Granulicella sibirica: one gene and its partner. The protein of the gene in region 1 binds, or shares a complex with, the protein of each later gene. Links are inferred from orthologs where the notes say so. Each region holds a gene or a part of one and is shown on either strand. Other genes may lie near its edges. The genes, in order: accC and accD.

Evidence for each region.
Region 2: the proteins of accC (region 1) and accD are in contact, whole or in part, in a solved structure (PDB 8UXZ), measured with the Escherichia coli proteins. The link is inferred for Granulicella sibirica from one-to-one orthologs.

Annotation. Positions count from the first base shown.
Region 1 is NZ_RDSM01000002.1:253,950-263,216, forward strand. The notes cover bases 3,665-6,550. They hold accC (acetyl-CoA carboxylase biotin carboxylase subunit), read left to right. Parts: upstream 3,665-4,372; coding sequence 4,373-5,728; downstream 5,729-6,550. Other genes in these bases: GRAN_RS11970 (M24 family metallopeptidase), read left to right, coding at 3,665-3,725; accB (acetyl-CoA carboxylase biotin carboxyl carrier protein), read left to right, coding at 3,756-4,277; thiE (thiamine phosphate synthase), read left to right, coding at 5,756-6,391; GRAN_RS11990 (APC family permease), read left to right, coding at 6,473-6,550. Also shown: GRAN_RS11955 (MBL fold metallo-hydrolase), read left to right, coding at 121-1,125; GRAN_RS11960 (helix-turn-helix domain-containing protein), read left to right, coding at 1,201-1,461; GRAN_RS11965 (metallophosphoesterase), read right to left, coding at 1,632-2,546; more of GRAN_RS11970, read left to right, coding at 2,613-3,664; more of GRAN_RS11990, read left to right, coding at 6,551-7,963; GRAN_RS11995 (amino acid permease), read left to right, coding at 8,068-9,267. UniProt on the Escherichia coli protein: This protein is a component of the acetyl coenzyme A carboxylase complex; first, biotin carboxylase catalyzes the carboxylation of the carrier protein and then the transcarboxylase transfers the carboxyl group to form malonyl-CoA.
Region 2 is NZ_RDSM01000001.1:1,899,612-1,908,909, reverse strand. What follows is about bases 3,833-6,749. They hold accD (acetyl-CoA carboxylase, carboxyltransferase subunit beta), read right to left. Parts: upstream 5,756-6,749; coding sequence 4,910-5,755; downstream 3,833-4,909. Other genes in these bases: GRAN_RS07935 (23S rRNA (pseudouridine(1915)-N(3))-methyltransferase RlmH), read right to left, coding at 6,115-6,570; GRAN_RS07940 (hypothetical protein), read left to right, coding at 5,873-6,109; GRAN_RS07950 (M20/M25/M40 family metallo-hydrolase), read left to right, coding at 3,833-4,842. Also shown: GRAN_RS07980 (hypothetical protein), read left to right, coding at 1-94; GRAN_RS07975 (PspA/IM30 family protein), read left to right, coding at 270-932; GRAN_RS07970 (DUF1059 domain-containing protein), read left to right, coding at 1,015-1,200; Holliday junction branch migration protein RuvA, read left to right, coding at 1,258-1,863; GRAN_RS07960 (hypothetical protein), read right to left, coding at 1,867-2,625; GRAN_RS07955 (hypothetical protein), read left to right, coding at 2,660-2,989; more of GRAN_RS07950, read left to right, coding at 3,067-3,832; GRAN_RS07930 (TonB-dependent receptor), read left to right, coding at 6,833-9,298.

The DNA of each region.
Region 1 (9,267 bases):
TGACAACCAGAGAGGCAAGAGCGGATGCAGGTCCTTCGACTTCGCTGCGCTTCGCTCAGGATGACAGGTTTGTGATTGGGGAGTTTTGAGGCTTTCGCGAGGGAAGGGCATCTGAACGGCATGGGGTTTTTGCAGCGAGCGAAGAAGGTGGGTCGGAAGTTTGAAAATCCGGTCCCGACGCAACTGGGTGGGTTTCGGTTGATGGTGAAGCTGCTTCCGCTGTACTACGCGAACCGGGAGCAGAAGACTCCAGCAGAGCCAGTGGGGCCGTTTCGGACGGATGCTTCGGCATACGACATGCTTCCGGCGAGTGGACTGCGGGTGACGTGGTTCGGGCATAGCGCTTCGCTGGTCGAGATCGACGGTGTGCGGGTGCTGATCGATCCGGTTTGGGACGAGCGGGCGGCGCCGGTGCAATGGTTCGGGCCGAAGAGGTTTTTTCCGCCGACGCTGCCGCTGGAGAGGCTGCCCCGGATCGATGTCGTCCTGATCTCGCACGATCACTATGACCATCTTGGCAAGGGAACGATCCGGCGATTGGCACGGCTTCTGCCTGGCGTGCAGTGGGTGACGTCGAAAGGCGTGAGCGCTAGCCTGAGGAAGTTCGGCGTGGCGGCGAGTTGTATCACGGAGCTTGATTGGACGGAGAGTGTCGCGGTTGGAGAGTTCTCCGTCACGTCAGTGCCCTCGCGGCACTTTTCCGGAAGGGGAATGACGAACCGGAACGAGACGCTTTGGGGATCGTTCGTGCTCAAGGGACCGAAGCACACGGTGTACTACGGAGCTGACTCGGGGTGGTGGGACGGTTTTGAGGAGATTGGGAAGGCGTATGGGCCGTTCGACCTCACGATGCTCGAGATCGGGGCGTACCACCCGCTGTGGGGGGATATCCATCTTGGTCCGGATAACGCGGTGAAGGCGTTCGAGGCTCTGGGCGGCAAGGGGCTGTTTATGCCGATCCACTGGGGGCTGTTCGACCTGGCGCTTCATGGTTGGAGGCAGCCAATGACGCGGCTGCTGGAACTGGTGTCAGAGCTGGGAACGATGGTCTGGTCGCCCGAGCCGGGGCGTCCGACGGAGGTCGTTGCCGGGACCACGGTCCAGGCGGATTGGTGGCGCGGGTAGATTTGGCTTGTGTGCCTGTGCAAAACGGGGTACAACGGGGTGACTGAGTGACTGAATTCACCCTAGGGGGCTTCGATGGCAGGGACGGTACAGATGATGGTCCGCGAGGTAATGGATATCCGGCAGGCTTCGGAATATCTTGGGATCAGCGGGGATACGCTGTATCGCTATGCTTCGGAAGGGTTTATCCCGGCATTCAAGCTTGGGAACCGGTGGCGATTCAAGAAGAGCCTGCTGGATAGCTGGATGGTGGAGAAGAGCGGGAAGCGGGCCGAGGTGGAAGCTCCGACGCCGGTGGCCGTGGTGGAGAAGAAACCGGTGCGGCGGGCCCGGTAGAGCAAAGCGAAGGCAGACGCAGATTCCCTTCGGGGATGACAACCAAGAAGACAACGACAAGAGCAAAGGCTGCTGTCTGGCTACCTGCGTTCCAACTTTCCCGCGATGGTACCGCGCGGGAAAGATGGGGCACCCTTGGGTTCGTGGCAGTCGAAAGGCCCAGGTTGACGCTATGTGGCTCTCTGCAGTGTGAAGACCGTCAGCTCCGGGCGGCAGTTGAATCGGAACGGGACACCTACCGAGCCTACCCCCCGATTGACGTAAAGCTGCGTGTTGCCGAACTGGTAGTGACCCATCACGTACTTGCGGCCCATGGGCGGCAACGCGAGGGGACCGAGGAATGGGACGCGGACCTGGCCGCCGTGGGAGTGGCCGGAGAGCATATAGTCCACGAGGTGCCCGTTGGGGTAGACGACGAGGTCGTCGGCGAAGTCGGGCGCGTGGGCCATGAGGATGACAGGGCCATCGGGCTTGGGCGGGATGGCGAGATCCAGGTTGGGATGACTGGTCGAGGGGTCCAAGACCCCGCCGATCCAGAGGCGCTGTCCGTCGCGCTCAATGGGTACATAGCGATTGTTCAGCACGGCCAGATCATGGTCGTGGAGGACGCGCGTGATGAACGAGGCTCCGACGGTGCAATCGTGGTTGCCGAGGATGCCGAGGCGCTGCGGGCATTGGATGGCACTGAGTTCCTGGGCGCATGCGTAGATGGCGTGCTCGGGAACGATGCGCGGGGGGCCGTGGGTGATGAAGTCGCCGGTGATCAGAACGAGGTTGGGGGCGAGGGCGTTGATCTCGGCGATGATCCGGCGGAGGTAGAAGGGCTCCGTGTACTCCTCGTAGTGGATGTCGGAGAGCTGGACGATGCGGAAGTTCTGAAACGCGTCGGGGAGATTGCGGATGACCATCGGGAGGTGGGTGATCTCGAGGTCGTGCCGGACGTACTCGCCGGAGTAAAGGGCAAGGGCCGCTGCGGAGAAGCCGGTGACCTGAAGGAAGCGGCGGCGAGTGAGGTGGTTGGTTGGGCCTGCCGTGCTGCGGGGCGCCGGGGTTGGCGACAGGCGATAGGGGGCGGCGGGAGGCATGGTTCATTTTAGCGGGTGGGCGGTTACGGCTAGGTGGGATCGCGGCGTGTCGCTAGAATGACATGGATGAATTACAAGCGAAGGCAGAGGTTGGCGGTTCGGCGGGTGGGCACGGATATTGAGGCTTTGTTGATCACGCACCTGCCGGATGTGCGGTATCTGTGCGGGTTTACCGGATCGAACGCGGCGCTTGTGCTCGCTGGCGCGAAGGCTGTGCTGTTTACCGACGGGCGCTATACGGGGCAGGCGAAGGCCGAGGCTGTCGGGACGAAGGTCGTGATTGCGGCGAAGAATGCGGTGATTGCCGCCATCGAGTGGTTGGAAGCGGCCGGGTTGGGACGGTGCGGGTTCGATGAGACGCAGACGACGGTGGCGGCGCTTGGGCGGATGCGTGGCGCGCTTTCGAAGTCGGTGAAGGCGAAGGCGCGGCGGGAGATGTTCGTGGAGGTTGGGCCTGTGGTGGCCAGGATCCGCGAGGTGAAGGATGAGGACGAGATTGCGATCATCCGGCGGGCGGCGGCGCTTGGATGCGAGCTGTTTGAGCACATGCTTGGGTTCATCGATGGTGGGATGACCGAACTCGCGGTCGCGGCGGAGCTGGAGTATCGGGCTCGTCTGCGCGGGGCGGAGGCGATGAGCTTCGAGACGATCGTGGCGAGCGGGGGGCGGTCGGCGCTACCGCATGGGCGGGCTTCGGGGGCGAAGATTCCACGGCGCGGCTTTGTGACGATGGATTTCGGCGTGGTGGTGGACGGCTACATGTCCGACATGACGCGGACGGTGCATATCGGGCGGGCGAACGTGGCTCGGAAGGGCGTTCCGGGGGAGCGGGACGTGTATGATTCCGTTCTGGAAGCGCAGGAGGCGGCGGTTGCGGCGGTCGCGCCGGGCGTGACTGCGGGCGAGGTCGATGAGGCGGCTCGGAGTGTGTTGCGGAGGGTGGGGTTGGATGGGTATTTCAGCCACTCGACGGGGCATGGGGTTGGGCTGGAGATTCATGAAGGGCCACGGCTTGCGGCGAAGCAGACCCAGGTGCTTGCAGCTGGGATGGTCATTACAATAGAACCTGGCGTTTATGTGCCGGAAGCTTTTGGTGTGCGGATCGAAGATATGGTCCTGGTGACGGCTGCGGGTGGAGAGGTATTGACCCCGAGCACGAAGGCCTGGATCGAGCTGTAACGGAATTGCGCTACTCGCGCGGGAGAGATGATGGACGGAAACAATCTGGATGAGTTGCGGGAGCTGATCGAGTTCCTGAAGGCGAATGAGATCGCCGAGTTTGATATGGAGCGGGCGGACCTGAAGGTTCGGATCAAGTTTGCGGGAGAGGCCCCTGCGGCACCCGCGGTTTCGGCTTTGGATATGGCGCAGTTGAGCCGGCTAATGGCTTCGGCAGGGGCTGCGGCTCCGGTGGCTGGTGCTGCTCCGGTTGCGGCTGCGGTTGCTCCGGCTCCAGCGGTGGAGGCTCCTGCTGCTTCGGTCGAGGAGAAGGTGCACGAGGTGAAGTCGCCGATCGTCGGGACGTTCTATGATTCGCCCTCGCCGGGTGCTCCTGCCTTTGTGAAGGTCGGGGACATCGTGGAAGTGGGGCAGGTGCTGTGCATCGTGGAAGCGATGAAGCTGATGAACGAGATTGAGTCGGATGTCGCGGGCGAAGTGGTGAAGAGGATCGCCTCGAGCGGACAGCCGGTGGAGTATGGGCAGGCTTTGTTTGCGATCAAGGCCAGCTAAGAGCAAATGCAGATTCCCTTCGGGAATGACAACCAGAAAAACAAAAGCAATGGCGGGCGCGTTGCGGGAACGGTACTTAGAAGGCTTCGGTAGGCATGTTTCGTAAGGTATTGATTGCAAATCGCGGGGAGATTGCGCTGCGGGTGATCTCGGCTTGTAAAGAGATGGGGATCCGCACCGTTGCTGTGTATAGCGAGGCGGATCGGAATTCGCTGCACGTGCGGTTTGCGGATGAGGCGATCTGCATCGGGCCGAACCGGAGTGCGGATAGCTATCTGAATGTTCCAGCGGTGATTTCGGCGGCGGAGATCACGGATGTGGATGCGATTCATCCGGGGTATGGGCTGCTGAGTGAAAATGCGAACTTTGCCGAAGTTTGCCGGGCTTCGAATATCAAGTTCATCGGGCCTCCTCCGGAAGTCACTCGGATGATGGGTGAGAAGTCGACCGCGCGGCAGACGATGAAGAAGGCCAAGGTGCCGATTCTGCCGGGATCGGACGGCGTGATCGCGGACGAGAACGAGGCGCTGGAGTGGGCGAAGTCGGTTGGGTATCCGGTGATCCTGAAGGCGGTTGCGGGTGGCGGCGGACGCGGGATGCGGATCTGCCGGAGCGCGGCGGAACTGCCTTCGATGTACCAGCAGGCGACGACCGAGGCTGCGAACGCGTTCGGCAACGGCGATATGTACATGGAGAAGTTCATCGAGAAGCCGCGGCATATTGAGTTCCAGGTGCTGGCCGATGAGCACGGCAACGTGATGTCTCTGGGCGAACGGGAGTGCTCGATCCAGAGGCGGCACCAGAAGCTGATTGAAGAGGCTCCGAGCCTCGCGATTACGCCGAAAGTTCGCGAAGAGCTGGGCAAGGTCATCAAGAAGTCGCTCGAGAATATCGGCTATTGGAATGCGGGCACGATCGAGTTTCTGATGGATGAGGACGGCAAGATCTACTTCATCGAGATGAACACCCGTATCCAGGTAGAGCACTGCGTTACGGAGATGGTGACCGGGATCGACCTGGTGAAGGCGCAGTTGCGCATTGCGGCGGGGGAGAAGCTTTCGTCGATCATCACGTCGCCGGTGGAGATTCGTGGGCATGCGATCGAGTGCCGCATCAATGCCGAGCATCCGGAGAAGTTCACGCCGTCCGCCGGGCGGATCACGGCTTATAACGTTCCGGGCGGAAACGGCGTTCGCGTGGATACGGCGCAGTATGCGGAGGGCGTGGTGCCCCCTTACTACGACTCGCTGATCGCGAAGCTGATCTGCCATGGCAAGGATCGCGAGGAGGCCATGAACAAGATGCAGCGGGCGCTCTCGCAGTTTGTGGTGGAGGGGATTCACACGACGATTCCGCTGCACCAGAAGATCTTCCAGGATGCGGAGTTCCGATCGGGCAAGATCGATACGAAGTTCATGGAGCGTTTTTTCGAACGACAGAAGCAGAGCTAGGCGGAGCACTCCCACACGGTGAAGTTGATGACGAACTGCTTTGGTGGACGGCTGTACCCGATTCTCGATGTGGGTCTGCTTGCCTCTTTGGGTGTCCGGGTGGAATCGTTCGCGTGGGAGATGCGAGAAGCGGGGGTCGGCTTTCTGCAGTATCGAGATAAGGTCTCGATGCCGGAGAGTGTGCTGCGGAATACCGCGCTTGTCCGCAAGGTTCTGGGCGGGAACGGCTGCCGCTTGATCTGCAATGATCGCGCAGACTTGGCGGTGCTTGCGGAGTGGGACGGGGTGCACGTCGGGCAGGGGGATCTGCGGCCGGAGGATGCACGTCGGGTGGTGGGGAATCGCCGTCTCGTTGGTGTTTCGACGCACACTCCTGAAGACGTTGCGGCAGCGGAGCTGAGCTGCGCGGACTACGTTGCCATCGGGCCTGTGTTCTCAACGAGAACGAAGGCCGATGCTGCTCCTGTAGTCGGGCTTGAGGGTGTGCGGATGGCGCGGGCGCTGACGGCGAAGCCGCTGGTGGCCATCGGCGGCATTACGCGTGAGAACGCGCGAAGCGTCATCGATGCGGGAGCGGACTGCGTGGCAGTGATTTCTGGTCTGCTGGCGAAGGGCGAGAGCCCGTCGCGGGTGGCGAGAGACTTTCTCGCGCTTCTGCGGTAGAACTGTTGATACGTGAATAGACAAAGAATCGAAGAGACGAGCCCGGTATCCGAGGCGGCGTCGCCGCAGTTCGTGCAGGGGATGGGCCTGTTCTCGGCGACGGCGATCGTGATGGGTTCGATGATCGGGTCGGGGATCTTTATTGTCTCGGCGGATATGTCACGCGCGCTGGGGTCTCCTGCGCTTCTGATCCTGGCGTGGCTGGTGACGGCGGCGATGACGATCATTGGCGCCTTGAGCTACGGGGAGCTTGCGGCGATGATGCCGAAGGCGGGCGGACAGTATGTCTACCTGCGCGAGGCGCTCGGGCCGCTGTGGGGATTCCTTTATGGGTGGACTCTGTTTCTTGTCATTCAGACGGGGACGATTGCTGCGGTCGGTGTAGCGTTTGGGAAGTTTCTCGGGGTGTTCTTCCCGTCGGTGAGCGCGTCGCACTGGATCTGGCATATCGGACGTGTGCCTGCCGTGCCGGTCGGGCCAATGGTCCTAGGGAACATGGAGATCGGGCTGAACACGGCGAACCTGGCCGCGATCATCGTAATCGTCGCACTGACGCTGGTGAATACCTTCGGCGTGCGGATGGGGTCGGCAGTGCAGAACGTGTTCACGTCGGCCAAGGTGCTCGCGCTGGGGGCAGTGGTGCTGGTTGGTCTGTTCGCCAGCAACGCTGCTGCGATCGCGGCGAACTTCGGGGCGGGGTGGAAGAACTTCTGGGCGGGAGCCGGATGGGGAACACTGCATTCCGTGCAGGTTGGAGTTGGCGGGCCTACGGCGTACGTGGGACTGTTGACCGTTGTTGCGGTCGTGCAGGTGGGATCGCTGTTTTCGTCCGATGCCTGGAATAACGTGACGTTTACGGCGGGGGAGATCCGGAACCCGAAGAGGAATTTGCCGCTGAGCCTGGCGATCGGTACAGGCGTGGTTCTTCTGCTGTATGTGCTTTGCAACTTCGTCTACCTGAGCGTGCTTCCGATGGCCGGAAGCGAAGGTGCGGCGACGGTGGTGGGGCGGGGAATTCAGTTTGCTTCCGAGGATCGAGTGGCGACGGCGGTGATGTCGCAGGCGTTCGCGGGGTATGGCGCGAAGCTGATGGCGGGGGCGATCCTGGTGTCGACCTTCGGGTGCGTGAACGGGATGCTGCTGGCCGGGGCGCGGGTGTACTACGCGATGAGCCAGGATGGCTTGTTCTTCAAAGCGGTGGGCAGGCTGAGTGAGAAGTCGAAGACGCCGGTGAACTCGCTTTGGGTGCAGTGTGTGTGGACGTGCCTTCTTTGCCTGAGCGGAAGCTACGGGCAGTTGCTTGACTACGTGATCTTCGCGGTGCTGATCTTCTACGTGCTGACGATCGCAGGTTTGTTCGTGCTGCGCAGGACGCGGCCCGATGCGGTGAGGCCTTATAAGGCGATCGGGTACCCTGTGCTGCCGGCCCTGTATATCGTGATGGCTTTGTGGATCTGTGGGGTACTATTGCGGTACAAACCGCAGTACACGTGGCCGGGATTGATTCTCGTTCTGCTCGGGGTACCGGTGTATCTGCTTTGGTCGAAGGCTGAGCGGGTCGCTGTTGCCTGATCGGGCGTAGCTAAGAGCAAGCGCAGGTCATTCGACTGCGCCGCGCTCAGGATGACAAGGTGTTTGTTGATAGCGGTTTGGGTCTAGAGGAGAACTGGCAACGCATGGGAAATATTTTTGCGAGGAAGTCGATGGAAAGCCTCATGTCGGAGGCGAACGAGCATGGCGAGCAGACGCTGGAGCGATCGCTCGGACCGTTTGCTCTGACGGCTCTTGGCATCGGGGCCGTGATCGGGGCGGGAATCTTTGTGCTCTCCGGTTTGGGAGCAAAGACGGCGGGGCCAGCCTTGATGCTGGCCTTTGTGCTGTCTGGGCTTGGCTGCGCGTTCGCGGGTCTCTGCTATGCGGAGTTCGCCGCGATGATCCCGCTCGCCGGTTCGGCTTACACCTATGCTTATGCGACCCTCGGTGAGTTGTTCGCATGGATTATCGGCTGGGATCTCACGCTCGAGTATGCGATGGGCGCGAGCACGGTGAGTTCGGGCTGGTCGAATACCTTTGTCGAGTTCCTGGCGATCTTTCATCTCAAGTTTCCACTGTGGCTTGCCTACGACCATTGGACAGGTTTGAAGAAGGCGTTCGATGCGGTGGGACGCGCGGCGGTCCATGCCTCCAACCCTGACCTGCTGCCGGGGACGAAGGCGTTCAGCGATGCGCTGGCTGCCGTGCTCGCACATCCTTCGGCGCAGATGGTGGCGAACGCGCATGCTCTGCTGAATGCGCCCACGATCGGGGGGGTTGAGATCGGTTTCAACCTTCCGGCGTTCTTCATCGCGCTTGTGATCACGACGGTGCTTGTGATCGGGATCAAGGAGTCGGCCAACTTCAATGCGGGTATCGTCGTGCTGAAGGTGGCGGTGGTGCTCTTCGTTCTCGGTCTCGGGTCGCACTACGTGAACAAGGCGAACTGGGGTTCGGACTGGCACACGTTCGCGCCGTTTGGCATGGGTGGAATCGGCCTCGCGGCGGGGTTGGTGTTCTTCTCGTATATCGGATTCGACGCGGTGTCGACGACGGCGCAGGAAGCGAAGAACCCGCAGCGGGACATGCCCATCGGGATGATCCTTTCGCTTGCCATCTGCACGCTTCTTTACATCGGCGTGGCCGCGGTTCTGACAGGGATGGTGTACTGGCCCGACGTGAACATCGAGGCTCCGCTGGTGCGGGCGTTCCTTGATCGCAACCTGAACTCGGCGGCGAACGTGATCACGATCGGCTCGCTCGCCGGACTGACGAGCGTGATGCTTGTGATGCTGCTTGGACAGAGCCGCGTGCTCTACTCAATGGCCAAGGACGGGCTTCTG
Region 2 (9,298 bases), on another replicon or contig:
CTGCGGAGGCTACGGCCGCCCCCGCTTCGGCGGAGGCCTCATGACCATCCTCGCCCTCGTAGCCCTAGAGCGCCTATTCGACCGCCGCTTCTAAAGCCGTTGCCGTTGCCTTTCTGGTTGTCATTCCCGAAGAGAATCTGCGTCTTCTGTTGTCGTTGCAGTAATGCACCACCGTCCAACTGTCCTGCTTATTGGCACGGCCTCATCCGTGCCATCACCATCAGCCAAGCCAAAGGGCGTCAGCCCCGGAAGCCCCGAAAGGAACCATCATGGCCCTCCTCGAACGCGTAGCCACCCTCCTCCGCGCCAACATCAACGACCTCATTGAGCGCGCCGAGGACCCCGAAAAACTGGCCCGCCAGTTAGTCCTGGACATGGAAAACCAGCTCCTTCAGGTGAAGACCCAGGTAGCCATCGCCATCGCCGACCAGCACCTCCTCCAGAAGAAGCGCAAAGACCACGAAGCCTCTGCCCAGGAGTGGCATCACAAGGCCGAGCTTGCCGTCACCCGCCAGCAGGACGACCTCGCCCGTGCCGCCCTCGAGCGTTCCCTCGCCAGCCAGCAGCTAGCCGAGGGCTTCACCCAGCAGTTGGAGGATCAAACCACCGAGACCGAAAACCTCCGCGCCGCCTACAACCGCCTCCAGCAAAAACTAGCCGAGACCCGCACCGAGACCGACCTCCTGATCGCCCGCGCCCGCCGCGCCCGCGCCATCCAGAAGGCTACCCCGTCAGGCGCTCAAGACCCCACCACCACCCTCAACCGCCTCCGCACCACCATCACCCAGACCGAATCCACCAACGCCGCCCACAACGCCCTCCTCACCGAGCCCACCCTCGAAGACCAGTTCCAGAACATGGAGCGCGAAGACAAGGTCGAAGCCCTCCTCCAGGACCTGAAAAACCGAAACCAGAACCGCCTACTCCAATAGCGCCAGCCCACATTACCGGCCCATCAACATCATCGCGGAGACGTTCGCCCCACCCGGCATCTCACCCGCAAAGAGGTGATCCATGGCCGCGAAGAAGCACTTCCACTGCAAGGACGTAGGCTACGACTGCAATTGGCAGCTCGAAGGAAACTCCGAAGACGAGATGCTCCCCGTCATCGAGAAGCACGCGGCCGAGGTCCACAACCTGACCCACTTCAAGGACCAGGCCGTCGAGCACGTCCTCGAAGCCATTCGTCGCAACGGCTAACCACGTTTACCGCACAATGGCCCACATCCTGCCGAACCAAAACGTACACTAAGACGCATGATTGCCCACCTGCGCGGCCGCCTTCTCACCAAATCCCCCAACCAGGCAATCGTCGAATGCGCCGGCGTAGGTTACGAAGTGGCCATCTCCGTCACGACTTTTACCTCAATCCCCAACGAGGGGAGCGAGATAGCTCTCCACATCTACACCAGGGTGGCCGAGGATCAGCTAGCCCTCTTCGGCTTCGCCGAACTGCACGAAAAACGCCTCTTCGAGAAGCTCTTGACGATCACAGGCATAGGCCCGAAGCTGGCAATTACGGTCCTGAGCGGCATAGCCCCCGAACGCCTCGTCAACGCCATCCGAGGCTCCGATCACGCAACCCTTACAAAAATCCCCGGAATCGGCAAGAAAACTGCCGAAAGAGTCGTCCTGGAGCTGAAAGATAAACTGGACGACCTTGCCTACCCCTCCGCCACTCCACAAACCACCACCACGACCCACTACGGCCCCGCCGCCGAAGACGCCCTCTCGGCATTGGTCAACCTAGGCTACCCGCGCCCCGCCGCCCAGAAGGCCATCGAAGGTGCCATCGCCCGCCACCCCGAATCCGCCGCCGACTTCGAGTCTCTCTTCCGCGCAGCCATGTCCAGCATTCGCTGAGGCTTACGCCCGCCGCCGATATTTGATCGCGAACTCATACCCAGGATTCGGAGGAAACAGCTTCGCCACAAGCCGCAGCCGCTCCGCCAGAGCCTGCGGCGCAAGCAGCGGGTACTCTCTCTCCCGCAGTTCCGAATAGTCGAAGTCGACAGAAAGCGAAAGCAGGTAAATCGCGAGCCCATCCGAGAACGCCGCCTCGATGTACTCGCCCTTGGCCTTCTCGTCCACCTTGCCTTTTTCGGCGAGCGCAAGCCCCCGGCTCTCCCACGAATCCTGGCTAGTCTCGCCCCTTACATCCGCCAATGCCTGAGACCAGCAAAGCTCCGCAAACGCCGCCGGAACCCCCGCAACCTCAACAAACCCATGTCCCACGTTGATAAAAAGCTCGAAAGCAATGGCAAACTTGTCCCCAAGCAGCCGTGTCGAGAGAAAAACCCCATCCACCGAAGGCCCAAGCTTCACATTCCGATGGCAGATCGCATCATCCGCAAGCTCAGTCGTATAGGTGGGCGCGATCATCGTCTCGGCATCCCCACCCCTCCGCCCGGCATTCATCGCAAGCGGCACGAAAAAGTATTGTTTCAACCCCAGCTTCCCGGCGACTTCAAGCGGCACTGCCTGAACAAGCCTCTCGAGCTCCTGGTCGGAGAGCCCCGAATCGCCGTACACACCAAAAGCCACGCCATTCGGCGCGTGCCGCAAAATCACATCCCGCGCCACGTCGATCGCGCGCACCAACCCGTTGTCCAAACCCTCTGCCATGAGCGGTATTCTATCTGTAGAAGAAGGTAGCCCTATGACCCCGACTCAGACGAGCAAGCAAACCCGACCCGCTTCTCCCACACCCCGTCTCTCCGGCCAGGGATACTTCTTCGGTGTTCCCGTCGGCGATCTCGGCTGGTTCACCAGCCTCCTCATGGCAACCGCAACAGGCTTCGCCGCCTTCTTCGCCGCGACCTTCGTCGGCATCATCTCGCTTCTTGTGTACAACACCGCAGGCAGCCACGCGATCGACTACTCCTTCGCCTACAAGCGCTTCGGCCTCCCCATCGGCGTCGTCGTTCTCTTCATCGCCTACGCTTACCTGGGAACCCTCTGGGCACGCCGCCAGCTTCGACGCGCCTGATTCAAACCGGATATTCACCCCACGTTCTTTTGTTATCCTCAAGCCTCCACGACATCTGCCTGGAGGCTCGACCCGAAATGTCCATCGCCCGCTCCGCCGTGCATCGGAGCATCTGCTTCGCCACGCTCGCCTGCCTCACCCTCCCCACGCTTCTCCCCGCCCAGAAAAAGTCGCTCGACGCCAAGGCCGAAAAGAAGGCTGAAAGCGCCTACGGCCCGCAGCCCGCGCAGGAAAGCCTCGACCTCACCATGTACCAGCGCATACGCGAAGAAGGCCTCCGCCACTCGCACGTAATGGAATTCGCCGGAGCTCTTAATGACGGCATCGGTCCGCGCCTCACCGGCTCGCCGAATATGGCCAAGGCCAACGCCTGGACCCGCGACACCTTGACTAAGATCGGCCTCGAAAACGCGCACCTTGAAGACTGGGGCGAGTTCGGCATGGGCTGGCAGCAGATCAACACCTGGGTCCGTATGGTCTCGCCCGATCCCGAACCGCTCTGGGCCCAGGCCGCCCCATGGTCGCCGCCCACCAAGGGTCCAATCACCGCCGACGCCGTCTACGTCGAGCTTCAGGACGAAGCCTCGCTCGACAAGTTCAAGGGCAAGCTCTCCGGCAAAATCGTTCTTCTCGGCGCCATGCGCGCCACGCCCGACATTACCGATCCGCTCTTCACCCGCTATACCCCCGAGCAGCTCAAGGAGATGGAGGGCCCCCAGGCTTCGCGTGCCGGAGCCTATCCCATCGCAGAACGTCTCCGCCTCGCCGCCCTACGCACAAAGGCCCTCAAGCTCATGGTCGATGAAGGTGTCGTGGCCATCATCACTCCCTCCCGCGATGGTTCAAGCGGCGGCGGAACCGGCATCATCTTCGACGACAACGGCGCCAACCTCATCCGTGGGGCCCAGACCCGCGAGAACGCCGTCACCATCCCCAACGCCGTCATGGTCGTCGAGCAGTACAACCGCCTCGGCCGTCTCCTCCAGAACAAGGTTCCAGTCACCCTCGAGCTCAACATCGAGACCAAGACCACCGGTGACCACGAGCACGGCTTCAATACCGTGGCCGAGATCCCCGGTACCGATCCCAAGCTGAAGGATGAGGTCGTCATGGTCGGCGGCCATCTCGATAGCTGGATCTCCGGCACCGGCGCTACTGATAATGGAGCCGGCTCCGTCGTAGCGATGGAGGCCGTCCGCATCCTCAAGACGCTCGGCATCAAGCCCCGCCGGACCATCCGCATCGCTCTCTGGTCCGGTGAAGAGCAGGGCCTCTACGGCTCCCTGGGCTATGTGAAGACTCACTTCGGTGACTTCGAGCCCTCCAGGACCCCCGATCCGGCAGGAACACCCTCTTTCATGAGCCGCAACCACGGCCCGCTCAAGACGACAAAAGAGTGGGAGACTCTCGATGCCTACTACAATCTCGATAACGGCACAGGCATGGTCCGCGGCGTCTACACCCAGGGCAACTTCGCCATCGCGCCCATCTTCAAGCAGTGGATCGCCCCGCTCGCCGACCTCGGGGTCTCCACGATCACCACGCGCGACACCGGCGGCACCGATCACCTCGCCTTCGACGCCGTCGGCCTCCCCGGCTTCCAGTTCATCCAGGATCCGATGGACTACGCTACCCGCACCCACCACTCCAACATGGATACCGTCGACCGTCTCCACGCCACCGATCTTGAGGAGGCAGCCGTCGTCGAAGCCATCTTCCTCTACAACACCTCCGAACGCGAAGCCATGATGCCCCGCAAGCCCTTTCCGCATCCCGAAAACGAGAAGCAGCTCTCCGCGCCCATCGAAGGGATCTACCCAAACGCCACCGGCCCTGCGGATACCACCCACTAGCAATCCGTTACAAACAAAAGGAGGCGGGAGCATAAGCTCTCGCCTCCTTTTGCGCCCTAAATCATGCCTAAGCCTTCGGAGCCATCCAGTCCAGCGCCTGCGCGAGGTACCCCTTCATCTCTTTGCGCGGCACGATTGCATCCAGAAACCCATGCTGCAGCAGAAACTCCGACCGCTGGAACCCCTCCGGGAGCTTCTGCCGGATCGTCTGCTCGATCACCCGCGGCCCCGCAAACCCAATCAGCGCACCCGGTTCCGCGATATTCAAATCCCCAAGCATCGCAAAACTCGCTGTAACGCCACCGGTAGTCGGATCCGTCATCACCGAGATATAGGGAATCTTCGCGTCATCCAGCCGGGCAAGCCCGCTCGAGATCTTCGCCAACTGCATCAGCGACGCGATCCCCTCCATCATCCTCGCTCCGCCTGAGGCTGCAACGATGATCAGCGGATTCGACGTCGCCAGCGACCGATCGATAGCCCGGGCAATCGTCTCCCCAACGACCGCTCCCATGCTTCCGCCGATGAACCCATACTCCATCACGCTCATCACAACGTCGTGGGAGCCAATCTGCCCGATTGCATTCACGATCGCATCATTTAACCCGGTTTTCTCCTGCGCCTCCGCCAGCCTTCTCTTGTAAGGCTTCAGATCGCAGAAGTTCAGGGGGTCCGTCGACTTCAGCTCCAGGTCAACCAGTTCAAAACCCGGTTCCATCAGGATCTCGATCCGGCTCCGCGCGTCGATCCGGAAGTGCTTCCCACAGTACATGCAGACCTGAAGGTTCGCTTCTAAATCGGCCTTCCACAGGATCTTCCGGCAGTTGTCGCACTTGATCCAGAGACCCTCCGTCCGTACCGTCTTCTCGGAGTCGTTGATGATCTCGTGATCTTCTCGTTTGAACCAGGTCATTGCTTCATTGCCTTCCGCAAAGCTCCAACCATTGTACCGGCGCGCCGCCTCCCGCGCCCGATCACCTCACTGGTAGGCTTAGGCAGAGCGTTCCTTCCTTGAGGACGCGGAGAACTCGTGCCCTACATCTATATAGACAAAGTCTTCAACGAACTCCGCGAGGAACTCATCTCCGCCATGCACGCGGCCATGGACCGCGAACTGCACAACGGCCGCGTCGACGTCTCCAAGCTCTATCGGTCCTTCACCCGCGCCGCCGCCGGAAAGTGCCCAAACCCTGTCTTCGTCTCCGACAAATGTGTGGAAGAGCACACCGTCCGCCACAACAAGGGCCGCAAACCGGCGGCAGACTGATTCGCCTAATGCCCACAATGATAGGGATGCCCCGCCAGGATCGTGAGCGCCCGGTACACCTGTTCCGCCAGAACCACCCGCGCTAATTGATGCGGAAGCGTCATCAGCCCAAACGACAGCAGTAGATCCGCCCTCTCCCGCGAAGCCGCTGTCCACCCGTCCGCCGGCCCGATCGCCAGCACCAGCCGCCTCACCCCGTCATCCCGAAGCCGCCCAAGCCTCTCGGCAAAGGCCTCCGACGACATCTGTTTCCCCCGCGAATCCAGCAGCACGATAAACGTCCTTCCCCGGCCGCCCTGCTTCTCCACCCAGCCCCAGAACGCCCCCTCATCCAAAAACGACTCCCGCTCGCACGGGCAATAGCGCGCGCTCCGCTGGTGATAATCCGCGATCAGATCGCCCCCCGCCGCCGCCCGTTCCGTGGTGCGTGGCGCAATCCAGCTCTGAACGATCTCCATCATCTCCGTCTCCGCCAAAATCCATACAAACGTAGCACTAAAGTCACTTTTCCCGTTTTTCTACAGAAATTCATATCCGACGCATCGCGTGGCTGCAATAAACCTGAAAACAAGCCGTTTGTGACAGTTTGGAGAATGGCACGAAAGTTGCAAGTCCAACTACAGACAATCCACAAACTTTTCGGGGTTACCATACGCGGGCCTACCGGAAACATAACCGAAGCACCGCATCACGAGCGCCGGTGCTCACACGGAGAAACATAGGATGAAGAAGTTCTTTCCTCTGGCCTTAGCGGCAGCAATGAGTTTTGGCGTCAGCTTCGGGCCAGCAGCGCCGATAAGCTTCGCCCAGGCGGTATCGACGAACGGCGGATCGATCCAGGGTACGATCACCGACCCCAGCAATGCGGTTCTTAGCAAAGCGTCCATCGATATTCGCGGTATCGATACCGGGTTCACCCGGTCTATCACCACCGACTCGGCGGGCTTTTACAGCATCGGACCGCTGAACCCTGGCACCTATGAAGTCTCCGTCAGCACGCCTGGCTTCCAGAAGCTCGTCGTCACCACCGTGGTTCGTACCGGTACGGCGACCAGCGGTAACTTCAAGCTGTCCGTCGGACAGTCGAGCGAGACCATCGAGGTCACCGCCGGCGAGCTTCAGGTGAACACCGAGCAGGCAGGAGTCTCCGACGTCCTCACCAACGAGCAGATTCAGCACCTGCCGATCAATGGACGCAACTTCCTCGACATCGCGCAAATCGAGCCGGGCGTCATCCTCCAGTCGGGTGAGAGCTTCGATCCCACCAAGGCCGGCTATTCCGCTATCTCGGTCGGCGGCGTCTCTGGACGTACCACCCGTATCCTCCTCGATGGTCAGGACATCACGGACGAAACCGTCGGCACGACCATCTTCAACGTCTCGCAGGGTTCCATCTCCGAGTTCCAGCTCAACCGCTCGACGCAGGACGTCTCGGGCGATATCACTTCGACCGGGCAGGTTCTCGTCGCCAGCCAGAGCGGAACCAACCGCATCCACGGCCAGGCCTTCTACAACTTCCAGGATTACCGCGCCGTGTTCGCGGATGTTCAGGGCCAGAAGGCCCCCTTCCAGCGCAACCAGTTTGGTGGAAGTGCCGGCGGCCCCATCTTCAAGGACAAGCTCTTCTTCTTCGGCAACATCGAACGCATCAAGCAGGACAGCGCCACGCCGATCTCGATCGGATCCCAGTTTCCGCAGTATCAGGGCCTATCCCTTACCACTCCCTACAAGGAAACCTATTCGGTTGTCCGCTTGGACTATAACGGTCCCCTCGGCGGTCACTACTTCGTACGTGGCAACTACAACGTAAACTCGGTCGCCAGCGCCTTCGGCGACGGCTTCCAGCGCTATGCGAATCGTGACAATACCCCGGGCATCGCCGGTGGTGCCGACTTCCAGACCGGTCGCTTTACCCACTCCTTCCGCGGCTCCTATGAGAAGTTCCACAACCTGATCTCCGACGCGAGCGGTGGTATCTTCAACCTTCTGCCTGGAATCACGTTCGAGAACGTCGTTCAGAACCTTTACACCGGGCCGAACGACCTCGCCCCACAAGGCACCTTCCAGTCCGACAAGCAGTTCCGTTATGACGGAAGCTGGACTAAGGGCCGTCAAAGCTTCAAGTATGGCTACAGCCTCAACCGTATCCAGGGTGGCGGCTTCGCGGCCTTCTTCGGACTCGCGCCGCGCATCCGCGAGACCTCCGGAACCGCCATTGGCGATCCGACCGATGCCATCAACGGCTACCATGCCAGCTCGATCGTACTTGGAAACGGCTTGGGATTCTTCACCGAGCACTCGGGCTTCGGGCTCATCGGTGGTGGAGTGGGCGACTGGCGTGAAGGCGCTTACATCAGTGACACCATCAAGCTCACGTCGAATTTTACCCTCAACGCCGGCGTCCGCTGGAGCGTCGACACCGGTCGCGCCAACCAGGACCTTGCCACCCCCAACTGCTCGGATATCAGCAGTACGTTGGATCCCAGCCTTCTTCCCTGCACTGGCAGTACGCCACTCTTCTCGGCCTATAACCCCAGCTTCACCCAGAGTCACGTCCACCAGCCCTACGGAAACTTCGCTCCTCAAATTGGCTTCGCGTACGCCCCGGGTAACCACAAGACCGTGCTCACCGGCGCTTACGGCATCTTCTTCGAGGGAGACGTATTCAACAACACCACCAACGCCCGCACCGGCGTCATCAAGCAAGGCGCCTTCTTCAACGACAAATCGATCTGCGCGTCGGGAAACTTCGTGCAGCCCGACGGAACCGTAGTAAACAGCGCGACGGTCGGCGGGGTCACTCGCTCCATCGCATCGATCTGCTCCGGTTCAGTTGCCTCAGCCGCTCCGTATGCAATCGCCCTTCAGCAGCTCTACCAGCAGAACAGCGCTGCAAACGCTACCTCGGCAAACGGCGCCTATATCGGGCAGACGCTCGATGCCGCCGGCATCTACGCCCCCAACTACAAAACCCCTTACTCGCAGCAGTGGAACTTCGGCATCCAGCATGAGATCGCCAAGGGCGCGATCCTTCGTGCGGACTACATCCACAACAGCACCATCAAGATCTCGCAAGAGACCGATCTGAACCATCTTGGGGCCTCCCGCTACTTGAACGTCACTGCGGCCAAGAATGCCATTGCCGCAACAACGGCGGCTGCGGGTTGCGCGGGTGGCTCTTCTCAGGCT